DNA from 2 places in the Agathobacter sp. genome. Region 1 is predicted to be linked to the other one. Evidence: predicted binding sites of a transcription regulator. Region 1 holds the regulator's gene; the other holds the start of a gene.
What was found. The regulator Rex, encoded in region 1, represses fermentation and respiration genes when NADH is low (regulators of the CRP and FNR family bind a similar motif). The targets are predictions, from matches to a motif close to ATTGTTAANTANTTAACAAT.
Positions count from the first base shown of each region.

Region 2: the regulator Rex is predicted to act here: its motif matches at 2,716-2,735, upstream of ACW6PM_RS08890 (4Fe-4S dicluster domain-containing protein).

Region 1 is NZ_CDRTEH010000002.1:46,247-54,067, reverse strand. It holds gene ACW6PM_RS02395 (NAD(P)H-hydrate dehydratase) at 1-1,031, opposite strand, end outside; gene ACW6PM_RS02390 (hypothetical protein) at 1,034-1,675, opposite strand; gene ACW6PM_RS02385 (redox-sensing transcriptional repressor Rex) at 1,688-2,326, opposite strand; gene ACW6PM_RS02380 (NADP-dependent isocitrate dehydrogenase) at 2,498-3,706, opposite strand; gene ACW6PM_RS02375 (GntR family transcriptional regulator) at 3,720-4,379, opposite strand; gene ACW6PM_RS02370 (2-isopropylmalate synthase) at 4,396-5,778, opposite strand; gene ACW6PM_RS02365 (chorion class high-cysteine HCB protein 13) at 5,927-6,181, shown strand; gene ACW6PM_RS02360 (hypothetical protein) at 6,221-6,364, opposite strand; gene ACW6PM_RS02355 (hypothetical protein) at 6,452-6,793, shown strand; gene ACW6PM_RS02350 (hypothetical protein) at 6,768-6,983, shown strand; gene ACW6PM_RS02345 (InlB B-repeat-containing protein) at 6,985-7,821, opposite strand, start outside.
Region 2 is NZ_CDRTEH010000009.1:53,819-61,639, reverse strand. It holds gene ACW6PM_RS08895 (polysaccharide deacetylase family protein) at 1-685, opposite strand, end outside; gene ACW6PM_RS08890 (4Fe-4S dicluster domain-containing protein) at 1,059-2,516, opposite strand; gene ACW6PM_RS08885 (ABC transporter permease) at 2,756-4,015, opposite strand; gene ACW6PM_RS08880 (biotin/lipoyl-binding protein) at 4,036-5,601, opposite strand; gene ACW6PM_RS08875 (ABC transporter ATP-binding protein) at 5,579-6,283, opposite strand; gene ACW6PM_RS08870 (efflux RND transporter periplasmic adaptor subunit) at 6,284-7,645, opposite strand.

The sequences.
Region 1 (7,821 bases):
GCATCGATTACAAGAGGTATCTCTGCTGTTTTAAGCACTGTTTCCACAAGCATTTTGGCATCATCAGACTTTGAAAGCCCCGGGCCTATCACCACCGCATCTGCCCATTTAAGCTCCGCCTCCAGAACATCAGCTGATGTGACATCAGTACAAAGCAGTGCTTCCGGCAAAGCACATTGGATTATTGAGCGGTTGCACTCAGGCGTCATGATTTTCACCAGTCCTGCACCGCTTTTGTATGCAGCCCTTGCGGAAAGTACTGCGGCACCCGCCATATTGCGGCTTCCGGCTATAATTAACAATTTTCCGAAAGTTCCCTTGTTGGAGTGTGCCGGTCTGTTATCAAGCTTCTTTAAGTCAGACTCATCAAGAGCCCTTACGGATGGCGGATTGCCACAAAAGCTGTGGTCATCTATACCTATAGGCACCATCTTGACCCTGCCGCAATAATCACAGCCCGGCCACAGTAGAAGACCTGTCTTCTTATAAGAAAAGGTATATGTGATATCTGCTTTAAAAACACTTCCCATCACATGTCCTTTATCTGAATCCACTCCCGATGGCACATCAACTGCCACCCTGTAAGCATTTGCCCTGTTAACGGCTGAAATCACATCTGCTAGGGAGCCCTCTATGGCTCGCTTAAGCCCTGTGCCAAACAGTGAATCTATTATTACGTCACTTTTTAATATATTCTCGATATCATTGGCCACCGGAAAGCCATACCTTGCGTATATATTTTTCTGCAGCTCAAAGAGCTCGCTTCCTGCCGCATCTGTGCCAAACGCATAGTACACCATGCATCTGTATCCGGCCTGATTTAGAAGCCTTGCTATCGCGATACCGTCCCCAGCATTATTGCCTCTGCCGCATATCACGGCAAACTCCTTTGATTTATCAAAACATGCAACAAGCTCCCGGACAACACCGGCCGCAGCCTGCTCCATCAGCACCACCGAAGGAACCAAAAAGGTCTGTGATGTTGTATCGTCCAGAAGCTTCATTTCATTACCTGTAACAATATATTCCAATATCAATTCCCCTTATTCTCATTGTTTGCATTATCAGCCTTTGCATTAGTAGCATTGAAAACCATAGGATCATCATATTCAATATCAAAAAGATTTAAAACCTCTGCACCAAAAATATCATGAAGGTACGAATAAATTTCCCTGTTGTTGATATCTCTGTTCTGTTTCCTTATTACATTCTTTTTGAGCTCAACTCTTATATTTGCAATCCAGTCGTCAATTTCCTTTGATTCCAGTTTGTTTTTCTCAATTTTTTCACTGAAATAATCCATCGACAAAAGCATCAGTCTGTCATTTACGGTCTTTATATTCTTTTGGATTTCAATAAGCTCTCCCTCGATATTGTCGGCCTTCTCATTAATTTCATCTATAAGCTGCTTATCCTTATCACGCTTTTCATCTCCGTCATCTCCCATATTAGCAACAATATTAGACATAATTTTTGACTTAAGCTTTTTCAAATTCTTAAGCTCATTGTTGTACTTGCCCTGCAGCTTCAACAGCTCATCCAGCTCTTTTTCCGTGGCTGATATTTCATCAGTCTTACCATGAATGGCAAAAAGTCTGTGCCACTTCTGGTCTAAAACAAGTAAAGGCACTTTTTTCCCTTTTAACGCAGCCTCAAAATCTTTTTTATCATCCATAAGACTCACCCTCTATTTATTTTTGGAATTTTTTACAATATTATAGCTGAGCTGCATAAGGCTGTCAGACAGATGTACACTCTCCACAACCACATCCTTGTCAGGAATCTCAAGGTCCACATGAGCAAAATTCCATATTGCCTTTATGCCAAGTTCCACAAGCTTTGACGCAATGGAGTCAGCCTTTGACTTTGGCATGGTGAGTGCTGCTATATCCACCTTGTGTGTCCTGCAATACTCGCCAAGCTCGCTTAGCATAAGAATCGGAATACCACGCACACTCTTTCCTGAAAGCTCAGGATTCACATCAAATAGAGCTGTAATCACAAAGCCAAGCTTTTCAAACTTTACATAATTGGCGAGCGCCTGTCCCAGATTACCTGCACCGATAATAATTATTCTATGCTCAGTGTCAAGTCCCATTATCTTTCCAATTTCCTCGTAGAGGAACTGAACATTGTATCCATATCCCTGCTGTCCAAAGCCTCCGAAATTGTTGAGATCCTGTCTGATTTGTGAAGCTGTCACCTTCATTCTGTGGCTCAGATCGTTTGATGAAATACGCTCCACTCCCTCATCCAAAAGCTCTCCGAGATATCTATAGTATCGTGGCAGTCGTCTTATAACCGCCTGTGATATTTCTTTACTCAAGTCTTATTCCTCCAATCATCGGGATGTCATTTCTCTTTTAAAGACAAAAACCCAAGATTAATTATAATTTTTTGAAGGTCATCTGTCAATGTGTTAAGAATTTAACATTCAAAAAATTTATAATTATCCCCGGGTTATATCATATTCCAAGGCTAAAAGCCAAAATTCAGATTAAATTGTCTTCTCAAGCTCTTCCCTGATTGCCTTGATAAAGCCTTCGCTGTTTAAAACAGTAGGATTCTCAATTGTTGTGATGAGTGCGAGATCCTTTGTCATCTTTCCGCTCTCAATAGTCTTTATGCAGGCTGCCTCGAGCTTGTCTGCAAACTCTGAAAGTGCAGGAAGCTTGTCAAGCTCTCCTCTCTTTCTGAGTGCTCCTGTCCATGCAAATATAGTAGCTACAGAGTTTGTTGATGTCTCCTCACCCTTTAAATGCTTGTAATAGTGTCTCTGGACTGTTCCATGTGCTGCCTCATACTCATAGTATCCGTGAGGTGATACAAGCACTGATGTCATCATGGCAAGTGAGCCGAATGCAGATGAGATCATATCACTCATTACATCTCCGTCGTAGTTCTTGCATGCCCAGATAAATCCACCCTCAGATTTCATTACTCTGGCAACGGCATCATCGATAAGTGTATAGAAATATGTAATTCCTGCCTTCTCAAAAGCATCCTTGTACTGTGCATCAAAGATTTCCTGGAAGATATCCTTGAAGGTGTGGTCATACTTCTTTGAGATGGTATCCTTTGTGGCAAACCATAAATCCTGCTTTGTATCAAGCGCATACTTAAAGCAGCTATGTGCAAAGCTCTCAATTGAATCGTCTAAGTTGTGCTGTCCCTGAATAACTCCTGCACCCTTAAACTCATGGATTAATTCTCTTGTCTCGGTTCCGTCTTCTGCTGTAAATACAAGCTCTGCCTTTCCCGGACCTGCTACCTTCATCTCTGATGCCTTGTATACATCACCGTATGCATGACGAGCGATTGTGATTTGTTTAACCCATGTCTTTACGTTTGGCTCTATGCCCTTTACAACGATTGGAGCCCTGAATACTGTTCCGTCAAGCATAGCTCTTATTGTGCCGTTAGGGCTCTTCCACATCTCCTTTAAATTGTACTCTGTCATTCTGGCTGCGTTTGGTGTGATTGTCGCACATTTTACTGCTACACCGTATTTCATGGTTGCCTTTGCTGATTCAACGGTCACCTGATCATCTGTACGATTTCGCTCCTCTAAGCCCAGATCATAATACTCTGTCTTTAAATCGATAAAAGGTGTTAAAAGCTCATCCTTTATCATCTGCCAGAGGATTCTGGTCATCTCGTCTCCGTCCATCTCTACAAGGGGTGTTGTCATCGTAATCTTGCTCATTCTTAAATCTCCTTTACTTAATAAGGTTCTCCCAACCAAGGTGTTCCATATTTTCCTTTGAATTGTTTATATGCTCTCTGGCGCATTTTTCTGCCAGCAGTGCGTCATGATTCTTAATTGCCTCGCATATCTGTTTATGCTCGTGAGTGGAGTTTTTAGCTCTCTTTGTCTCGCCGAGTGTCACCTTTCTCACTCTGCCGACATACTCATGATAGTCCTTTAATACTCTCATAAGCTCCTTGCTTCCACCGGCCTCATACAATAGCTCATGAAACCTATTGTCCAGCTCAAGAAGCTGCTTTGCATTGCCCTTTTTCTCGTGAAACTCCGTGAGATAAATATTCTCCTCCATGGCCGCCATGAGCTCATCCGATATCCTCGTTGCAGCCCATCTGGCACAAAGTCCCTCAAGCAGAGCCCTTATCTCATATATATCCCTGATATCATCCGTGGAAACACCCTCCACGAATGCGCCCTTATTTGGGATAATAGATACAAGTCCTTCAAGCTCAAGCTGGCGCAGTGCCTCCCTCACGGGAGTCCTGCTCACCCCAAGCTCATCACCGATATTCTTTTCCTTAAGCTCATCGCCCTTTGCAAATGTTCCTGCAAGTATACCATCCCTGATATGATTGTATACTCTGGCACTCAGGCTGTAATTATCATGTGACATGTACTAATCTACCTCACTATAATACTATATTAAGCTTTTTACAGCAATCAGTAATTTGAACTACAAGCTCATTATCTGTGATGGTAGTCACACGGCCCTCGTCATACTGCTCATCTACCCATTCCTTTATCATGGTCACAAGCTTTGAGTTCTTATCTACCTTTCTGTCATCAGGCAGGCGGTAGTAGGTGTTTATCCACAGCGCTATTCCTGCAAGTCCTGATGTATTAGACACAGCTACAAGAGGTGGTCTGTTTAAGAATTTACCTGTATCAAATATGTTGTAAATCTCCTCATTTTTGAGAAGTCCGTCAGCATGAATTCCGGCTCTCGTCACATTGAAATTTCTGCCGACAAATGGTGTACGGCTCGGCTGCACGTATCCAAGCTCCTTCTCAAAGTACTCTGAGAGCTCTGTAATAACCGTTGTATCCATGCCATCGAGTGTACCCTTAAGCTGTGCATACTCAAATACCATAGCCTCAAGCGGTGTGTTTCCGGTTCTCTCTCCGATGCCAAACAGTGAACAGTTGACGCCGCTTGCTCCGTAGAGCCATGCTGTTGTAGAGTTGTTTACAGCCTTGTAAAAGTCATTGTGTCCATGCCACTCAATCTGTGATGACGGCACACCTGCATGTGTGTTAAGTCCGTATATGATGCCCGGCACACTTCGAGGTATAACTGCTCCCGGGAAGTTTACTCCATATCCCATTGTATCACAGGCACGCACCTTAATCGGAATCTTGTACTCCTCCTGCAGCTTCATGAGCTCAACACAGAAAGGAATAACAAAGCCATATATATCTGAACGTGTGATATCCTCCAGATGGCACCTAGGGCTTATGCCGGTCTCAAGACACTCCCTGATGACTGACAGATACATATTCATAACCTCACGTCTGGTCATCTTCATCTTGTAGAAAATATGATAATCCGAACAGCTTACAAGTATACCGGTCTCCTTTAAGCCTATATCCTTTACCAGCTCAAAATCCTTCTTGCTGGCACGAATCCACGATGTAACCTCAGGGAACTTGTAGCCTCTCTCGAGACACTTATAAACAGCGTCCCTGTCCTTTTTGCTATAGAGGAAAAACTCACTTTGTCTGATTATCCCCTTAGGGCCTCCAAGCTTATGTAAATAATCATAAATGGTAACTATCTGCTCAGTAGTGTATGGTGCTCTCGACTGCTGACCATCTCTGAAGGTGGTATCTGTAATCCAAATGTCCTCAGGCATATTGTGAGGCACTATTCTGTCATTGAATGCTATCTTAGGAACTTCTGAATAAGGAAAGAGATTTCTAAAAGTATTCGGCTCATCTACATCAACGAGCTGGTAAAAATGCTCTTCAAGCTGTAGTAAATTTGTTTTTTCGTTCATCAAAACTTCTCTCATCTTCGCATCTCCTGTGCTTAGTTTTATCTTTTGAATAATTGTATACAATTATACTTTTTGTGTCAATAAAAAAATTTAAATCTTAGTGTAACACTTTGTTATGTCTATCATAACCTAGAGTGTAAATAAATTTTATTGGAGGTCACTTATGAGTGATTTAGCAGCAACAAACTGTTCATGCAGCAATACAGATAACGGATGCGGATGTTCTTCGATTTTATGGATTATCCTGTTACTGTGCTGCTGTTGTGGAAATGGCAACGGAGGCTCTTTCTTCGGAGGAAACGATTGTGGAAGCGGCAATAACAGCTGTATCTGGGCTATCATCTTACTTTTCTGCTGTGGTGGCTTTGGCTGTGGTGGTGGCAGCAATAATGGCTGCGGATGTGGCTGCGGCTGCTGATTTACATTTTTACTGCGGGTCTTTAGGACCCGCAGCTTTTTACGATTTTTCAGTATTCTTTTTTTGCCTGTGCTGCTCTTTTTCTTTGAGCTTTTCAATGACTTTACACTCGCCCTTCACCCTGTGCTTTTTGATGCATTCTTCATCTATCTCGTATACGTCGTGACCATCTATGATAAGCATATATCTTTTTTTAATAATGTATGCTGTAAACATGCATAATGTGAATCAGGTGACATATTATATAGAAATATATTTTAAAGGATTTTTATGGACGAGAACAGCCTGTTTACACCATTCGATGAAATAACCCAGACAAGGGAGCTTCAGATGCTTAAAACCATAATCCCATATATGCCGCACGACTCACAAAAGCAGATGACTCTTATGGTTCACTACATATCACTTATGAATTCAATGAGAATGATAGATTCTGCGCCGGCACTGTCCGTTGCAGAGACAGAAAGTATGGCAGACAGAAGGCTTTCCATGCTCAATGCCTTAAAGAAATACTGCAGTAAAAGCGAACAGGATACGATAGACAATCTGTTAAATATTTTTTCAGTTTTGGACAATAGGGAGATTTATGACAAAGCAGGAATTTTTAAATAATTTTGCACAAAAGGAAAAACCGAAGGATACAACAAGCGCCATGCCGTTTCTCATGGAAAGTATTAAGGAAGCAAAGCGTAACGGCATAGAATTTACCAAAGAAGAGGTCTATTCCATGTGCACTGAGCTAAGCAAAAACCTGCCTGAGAAAAACCGCAGGCAGGTTGAAAGGCTTTTAAAAATGCTATAGTTTAGTTTTTAAATGAATCTGTATTTATGCGGAGTATCTTGTCTATCGGTGCCGGCGAGTTTCCCTTGCCATCAGTGCCCTCAAGATACTTCTCCCCCGCAGATTCAAAAATGACATACAGGCTTTTATCCACGCTGTCAAGCTCCTCTGAGCCCGGTGGCATCTCTATTGTGATGTCGGGGCTGTTTGGCCTTGATGAGAGAGCTATGAGTGATTTGTAGCACTTGATATACGATGACACATTCCTGCCATAGGAGGTGCTCAGATATACCTTTCCCGAGGTATCAAATGTCACTCCCTGCACTCTGGCAGGTATCGTATATGTGCTTAAGCTTGTGAGCCTGTCATCCTTTTTGTCATAATAATATGCTACCATCTTTGACTTAAGAAGGATATTGTGAGTGGCTATCCACAGCCTGCCTCCATAGTACGTGATGCACGACGGCTTGTTTCCCACATCAAACACATCGACCACACCTGTCGCATCGATGACCTGCTTGGAATTCGCAGTGGCCATAAGAGAGATAAAATCATATGAGATGCGCTCCACAGTTGTGTCGTAGGAATTGCATACCCATACATTTTCTCCGTCAAAGGCAATTCCTCCCAGATGGCTGTTTGCATCCATGCCAAGTGTCACGAGGTACTCTCCGTCCTCCCTGTCAAATACCATCAGCTCCCCTAGTGAGCCCTTGTCATCAGAATAGCTTGTGATAAGCACGTATTCGTCCGTGATACAGATTCCCTGCGGGCACTGTGCCTCACTGAAAATATAATTATTGAGAAAATCATTCTCCTTCGTCTCCGGCATTCCCGGAATATTTATTTCATCTATAAA
Region 2 (7,821 bases), on a different contig from region 1:
CTGTGATGTCTCCGTCACAGTTGTCAGTTGCCGTGTATCCCGGATCACTGTACTTATCACCCTTTTTAACTGACATAAAATCATCACCTGAAAGCTTTATCTGCGGTGCTGTGGTATCTGTGACATGCACAGTCCTTTTGACCTCGCTCTCATTCTTTGACGAGTCTGCGACACTGTACTTTATCTCATAGTCTCCCGGCTTTGATGTATCGACAGCTCCTGTGACAGATACCTTGTCTGTCAGATCCCCATCATAATTGTCTGTTGCCGTATATCCCGGGTCACTGAACTCGCTGCCTGCCTCTACAGTCATCTCTGCATCGCCATTTAATGCAATTTCCGGAGCCTTCTTATCCCTCACCTCAACCTTGATGGTCTGTGTCGCTGTTTTTTTACCGTATTGAGCAGTTACCTTCATCTCGTATGAACCAGTCTTTGTCGCATCGACATTACTGTCTATAGTGCATTTTATCTCTTTTCCCTTTCGGTTTATGAGCCTGCCTCTGACATACGCCTTAATTTTGGGCTCCTCAAACTTTTTGCCATACTCAACAGTGATACCGTTTTTAAACTTACTGCTGAACTCAATGTGTGAATCAAAGCATGTGATATATACTATAAACGCCACCACCAGAACTATTGCAGCCGCAAGTATGCCGATAATCATCTTTTTATTTTTGTCCATTTTTCTAATCCTCTTTAGCATTTTATAATTATTCTCTCTATATTATTACTCAAACCTGATAATATTATTTCAGGCAGTATCTATTATAGCGTTAAACAATCTTTTTTGCTACTGCAAATTCCTTGAGAATTTCTTAATGTTAGCTTCATATATTTCAGTTGTATTACAATTGTTTCTTTATCCCGAAAACCCGTGATAGAGTCGTAATATGTACTTAATTTATTTAATATCTTTGTTACTATTAAGCTTTCAATATGACTAACCACATAGCTTTTTTCAGATATTCGCATACACAAAAATCCCCCGAACAAGTCGGGGGATTTTGAAAGCTTATGTAACTATTCAAGCCACGCTTTGGCAGTAACAATCATTTTTACTGCTCCTTGCGGTGCATCTCAAATGTCTCCATATGGTAGTTTGCGATGTTGTCACGAATCTTTCTGTCGTCTGCTCTGCTTAAGAGATCATCACGGAACTTCTTGGTAGATACCATGTCATTGTATGAGCTTGGTCCGCCTACGCAGCCGCCCTCACATGCCATTCCCTCGATGAAGTTCTCAGGAAGCTTGCCTGCCTTCATGAGGAGAAGTGCCTTCTTACACTCTGCTGCTCCGTTTGCCTTGCAAACCTTGCAATCAACATCCTCGCCCTTTTCCTTCATGCTCTCGATTACAGCTGCTGTAACTCCGCCTGAGTTTGCGAAACGCTTACCGAATACTGAGCCCTCCTGATATGAGGTATCATCAGCCTCAAGCTGTACTCCCTTTGCCTTCATAATAGCACGAATCTCGCTGAAGGTAAGTACATAGTCTGCATTTCCCTCTATCTTCTGATCCTCTACCTCTGACTTCTTGGCAACACATGGTCCGATGAATACTGTAACTGCATCAGGATCCTTTGCCTTGATCATTCTTGAAACCGCACACATAGGTGAAACAGTTGTAGAAATCTTGTCAGCAAGCTCTGGATAGTGCTTTCTAACCATATTTACAAATCCAGGACAGCATGATGTAACCTTCTTCTCTCCTGCCTCATATGCCTCAAGCCACTCATCAGCCTCGTATGCTGCTGTCATATCTCCTCCGAGTGCTACCTCAACAAAGCCGTTGAAGCCAACTGCCTGCATAGCCTTCTTCCAGCTGTTCATAGTGATGTTTACTCCAAACTGTCCCTCTGCTGCTGGTGCAACCATAGCATATACATGCTTGTTCTCTGACTTGATTGCATCGATTACATCTACGATGTATGTCTTTGAGCCGATAGCTCCGAATGGACAGCTGTGGATACACTTACCACATCTGATACATTTGCTCTCATCAATCACTGAGATGCCGTACTCATTGTATGTAATGGCATTTACAGGACAAGAGAACTTACATGGTCTCTTTAAATGAGCAATAGCATTGTAAGGACATGCCTGTGCACAGCGTCCACACTCCTTACACTTCTGTGGGTCGATATGTGAGCGGAGACGTCCTGCCTCGATTGCTCCGAACTTACATGCATTGATACAAGCCTTGCCAAGACAGTTCTGACAGTTCTCAGTAACTGTGTAGCTTGAAATCGGGCAATCCTCACATGCTGAGCTGATTACCTGGATGATATTGCCGTCATCATTTACGCTTGGTGCTTTACCCTCTGCCAGTCTGACACGTTGACGGATGATCTCTCTCTCCTTGTAGATACAGCAACGGAACTGAGGTGTCGGTCCCGGAATCAGTGTAAATGGGATGTCATCTCTGATCTCATCGAGGTTACCTGCAAATGCAGCCTTTGCGACCTCAAGCAAAACTGCATGTTTGATTTTGATTACGTTTTCGTCAGCGTACATATTATCTCCTTTTCTTTAAAATAAATGTATATTGTTACCTATTGATTTACATACTTAGAAGAATCATTACATCATGTGACACTTCCCATATCATATGAGCTGATTCCTCTAAAAAAATGCTCCTAGTATTTATCTACTAGGAACATTCTACAAAATTTTTTAAACTTTTTCTACCCTTGTATTCATCAAAATACAAAGAATTGTTATTTTTTTCACAATAGCAGCGATTTTAATAAGAATTACTCATGGCGCAGTGCGTCAATAGGGTTTAGGTTCGCTGCCTTGTATGATGGAAGCATACCGAATATGATTCCGATTGCCATGGAAAAAAGTACTGCAAGTATAGCTGCTGCCGGGCTTATCGCTGTCGGTGTGCCGTTTAGCATTGAGATGACCTTCGAGAGTATCACTCCGACAAGCACTCCGACTAAGCCTCCAAGGCTTGTGAGCACAACCGCCTCTGTGAGGAACTGTCCGAGGATTGCTCCCTTTCCCGCTCCGATTGCTTTTTTAAGTCCTATCTCTGAAGTACGCTCTGTGACTGACACAAGCATGATATTCATGACACCGATACCACCGACAAGCAGTGAAATTCCGGCAATCCATATGAGCATCATGTTGGTTGACTGGCTGAGCTGCTGTATCTGCTTTGCCTGCTCCTGTAAATCCTGTGCCTTGTATGTCACATCAGAGCCGTCTGTGACATTTAAATTACTGTTAAGTATCTCCTCAGCCGCTTTTCCTACTGTAGCCATGGTATCTGTGCTGTCTGCCTTAAGCAGAAGGTTCTGCGGCTCATCATAGCCAAATATGACCGGCCATGTGCCGCTTGGCACAAATACATTGCCCTGGCTGTCATCATAGGCATACATATAGTAATCATCCATTGAGTTTATTACCAGGTCATAGCTGTCCTTTTCCGTGACTACACCGACTACTGTAAACGGATATCCCTGTATCTCTACTGTCTTGCCTAGCGCGCTCTCTCCTGAAAACAGGCTGCTCTCCACGCTCTCATCAATAAGTGCCACCCTGCGGGCCTTTGAATAGTCATTCTTTGAGAAGCCTCTGCCCTTCATGACTACATAGCTTGCTGTGTCGAAATATCCGTCATCGACACCCGTTATATTGCCGCCCGAAAGCGCAGTGTTCAGATAATAAACTGCATTGTAAGCCTGTCTTGTGCGGTAAAGGGCTGCATTTTCTACATGGTCAAGCTCCTTTATGCTGTCAAGTGTGGCAGCCGATACCTCGGTCACTCCCGCAGGAGCCGAATCATATGACAGATCCATATCATAGCCATCCTTCTGCAGTGTGACCTTTACGTTATTACTTCCAGAACCTATGAGGTTCTTTTCTATCTGTTCGTTTGTGCCCTGAATTGTGGAAACAATCGCAATAATTGCTGCAATTCCGATGATGATTCCAAGCATAGTCAGAAACGAACGCATCTTATGTGACCAGATTCCCCTAAAGGACAATCTAATATTTTCAAGCATCTTTAATCCTCCCTGCTAAACTAATTCATACCATCTTCGGACACCTTGGTTTTCTCGCCCTCCCTGACTCCATACGGGAATGCAATATAGTCATCATTTGTCAGACCTGACTTAATCTCCACATATGAGCCCCAGAGTGACTTGCCTGTTTTGACAGTCTGCTTTTTGAGCTTTCCGTTGTCATCCTTGTATATATATGACTGTCCGTTCTCTGTTCTGATATATGACTTGTCGATATAAAGTCCACTGTCAGAGCCCTCTGATGATGTATCTATAGTCAGCTCCAGCGAATCACCCTTTTTGAGATTCTGCGGATTCTCAATGTATGCAGTGTACTCATAGAATGATGAGTTCGGATTGCTGTCCCCATAGTAATTGACACTGTCTGACGGCACATTGCTTATCTCAGATATTGTACCCTCATAGGTATCACCTGTCATGTAGTTGACTGCTGATACGCTCTGTCCTACCTTTACCGTATCCAAATCCAGCTCACCGATTGTTCCGCTGATATATAGGCCTGCCGCTCCTGAAAGCTGTAAGAAAGGTGTGCCGTCCTGTGGTGGGTTTGCAGGATCGCAAACTGTTGTCACGATTCCGTCCTTCTTTGCATATACCACGCCATCCTCAAGCTCACTCTGCAGCTCCTTTAAATCAGCCTGTGCAATTCTCTTTTGTAAATCAACATCGGCAACACTTCTGGTCTGCTCCTTTATGGCATCCTTAAGCTCATCTGCTGTGTATGTCTTTTCTTCTGAAGCGGTATCAGCATCAGGCTGTGTGGTCTGTTCTGTGGCACTGTCTGACGGCTCATTTCCTGCTGTATCATCAGAAGCAGCTCCTGCTGTAATTGTGCCTGCAAGGAAAAGCTTTATCTCATCGCTGTCATCATAGCTGCCAAGCTTATCTCCTCTTACGGTAAGCTCCATATCAGGTGCGTTAGCATCTCCAATCACAAACCGTGCTACAGCGCTCTTATCAGCGAGTGTATTCAAAAGCGCTCCCGATACATATGAAGCCTCTGTGCATGTAAATACATAAGGATCGTCCTCTGTACCGCTTCCTTCAGCCACTGACAGATCAGATATCACATCATGCTCTTCATCAGGCTTTTGCTCAGATGCAGCCGGCTGTGTGTCAGGCTGTGGCTCAGGTGTAACAGGACTCTCAGGCTGCTTTGCAACCGGCTTAGTGTTCTTTAGCTTGTCAAGCTTCTGCTTTTCCGATGTAAGCTGATTCTCAAGACTCTGTATCTCAAGCTGCTTCATCTCAACCGAGAGGGAAAGGCTCGTCACATCATATGCAAGGAGCTTATCTCCGGCCTTTACCTGCTGATCCTTTGTGACATAAACCTCTGTCACCTTCTGTCCATCCTTTAAATTGATTGTCTGACATGCATCATCGCACACCATTCCCTCACTGGTCATGGATGTGTAGTCGTTTGTCGTGCTGATCATTGAAACGCTCATAACGGAAGCAAGCCCCTTGGAATTCTTATAATAAACAACTCCTGTGATGCTTCCCGCTGCAACCGCAACTACAAGGACAGCTATTATAATGATCTTAATTTTCTTTTTCTTTTTCATTACCTGCCTCCTGTCCTTCCTCTGTTATCTCACCATCTATGATGTGAACAATGCGCTTTGCCTGCTCTGCGACCTTTCTGTCGTGTGTGATCATGACAACCGTCACACCGGACTCATTAAGGCTCTCAAAGAGCTCAAGCACCTGCTTGCCGGACTTTGAATCGAGTGCTCCCGTAGGCTCATCCGCAAGCAGAAGCTTTGGATGATTGACCATTGCTCTCGCTATCGCCACTCTCTGCTTCTGTCCTCCCGAAAGCTGCGTAGGCTTGAAATCAGCCCTGTCTGAAAGTCCAACACGCTCTAAGGCCTCCATACCCATCTGCCTTCTGTCCTTTTTGCTCACACCTGCGTATATGAGTGGCAGGCATACATTGTCAAGTGCACTCTCACGTGGCATGAGCTGGAAATTCTGGAATACAAATCCAATTGTATCGCGCCTTACCCTCGTAAGCTCCTTTTCCTTCAGCTCACTGACAGGTCTGCCGTCAAGTATATATGTGCCCGAGGTTGGCAGATCAAGACATCCCACTATATTCATGAGAGTGGTCTTGCCGGAGCCAGACGGACCCATGATTGCCACGTACTCTCCCTCCTCAATCTGGAGTGAGACATCCTTTAAAACCGGCACCACGAGCTTATCCTGGTCATAGTTTTTGTAAATATGCTGGAGTTCTAGAATCATCTACTGTACCTCCGCGTCACCTGAACCGGTGGCATCTGCACCGTCAGTGGCAGCACCTTCGTCCATTGTGCCCTCATCCATCATTCCATCATCAACAGGACCGCCCTCAGTGCCCTCGAGCATCTGCTCATCAATGGCTTCTGTACCCATATCGTCATAGACTGAATCTTCACCGCCGCCATTTTCAATGTACTCTTCCCAGGTCTGTGCCGGCTCGCCCTCATAAAGGTCATCAGATGCCCATACTATGTAGTCATCCTTCTTAAGTCCTGATTTAATTTCATACATCATGAGGTTCTCATCATAGTCTCCAAGCTCAACCTTTGTCTTCTCAAGCTTATCCTTTTTATTGAGTGTCCAGACATATGCATCATCGCCATCCTTTACGACATAGCTCTCATCAATCCATATGCCCTCCTTCACCTGCGTCTGTCCGAAATCCGGCTCTACATATACATGCTGTCCTAAAAGCATATCACCTGTGCCTGTAAGCTGCACATAAAAGTTGTACTTTGAAGCCTTCTGCTCGCTGCTTCCATCGTCATACATGCCTGAATTGCTGTTATCCGTCTGTGTATTTTCTGTATCAACCTTGCTGATGGTACCCTGCCAGGTCTTTGACTCATCAACTCTTGAGCGCACGATAACCGCCTGTCCCTCTGACAGTCCACTGTTTAAAAAGCTCTGCTCATCGATTGTGCCCTTTACCCTGTAATCACCGGTGGCAACGATTGTCATAAATGCAGAATCTGCTGTGTCTGCACTCTGATTCTCATTGATTTTCTTAACAACACCGACCATTGTGCTGTTTACAGTCGCATTTTTGATGCTCTCATCGTACTTTTCTATCTCTGCCTTCTTCGTTGCAACATCGTACTGAGTCTGCTTCTGCTGTGTCTGTGCCTGCTGAATCTGCAGTGTATAGTCAAGCTGCTGATCCTTTGACGCTTCCTTCTTTTCCTTGGTGAGCTGCTCTATCTGTGCGTCATAGCCTGAAAGCGTATTGTTTAAGCTCTCAAGCTCAAGAGTGGCGCTTTCCTTTTTTGCGGCAAGCTCCTTTGTATCATAGGTAAAAAGAGGTGTACCCACCTGTACCTCATCACCCTCCGATACGAGAATATCCTTTACTGTTTTCTCACTGTCAGCCTTGATATCCATGGTATCAGCTGCTTCCACGACACCGCTGTACTTGTCAGTGCTTCCCGCCTGATACATGACATCAGAAACCTTGTTTGCATACACGCCCGATGCCTTTGCTGCGTTCTTTCCCTTTGTCATTGCAATGACAACAGCTGACACAATAACTGCTATGATAAGCACAGCTGCAATCACTGAAATGATAATCTTTTTCTTTTTACTCATTTCGACCTCCCGGTTTTTATAATATATTGATTATAAGTAACTATTCAGAACCACTGAGAACAAAAAAGCTGATGCGTCATGCTTGCATGTAAGCAGCAGGTTTTCTTGTTCTCAAGGTGGCTCGAATAGAGCCACCCCCCCCACACATATGAGTAAAATTAGCTGCGTAGCAGCGG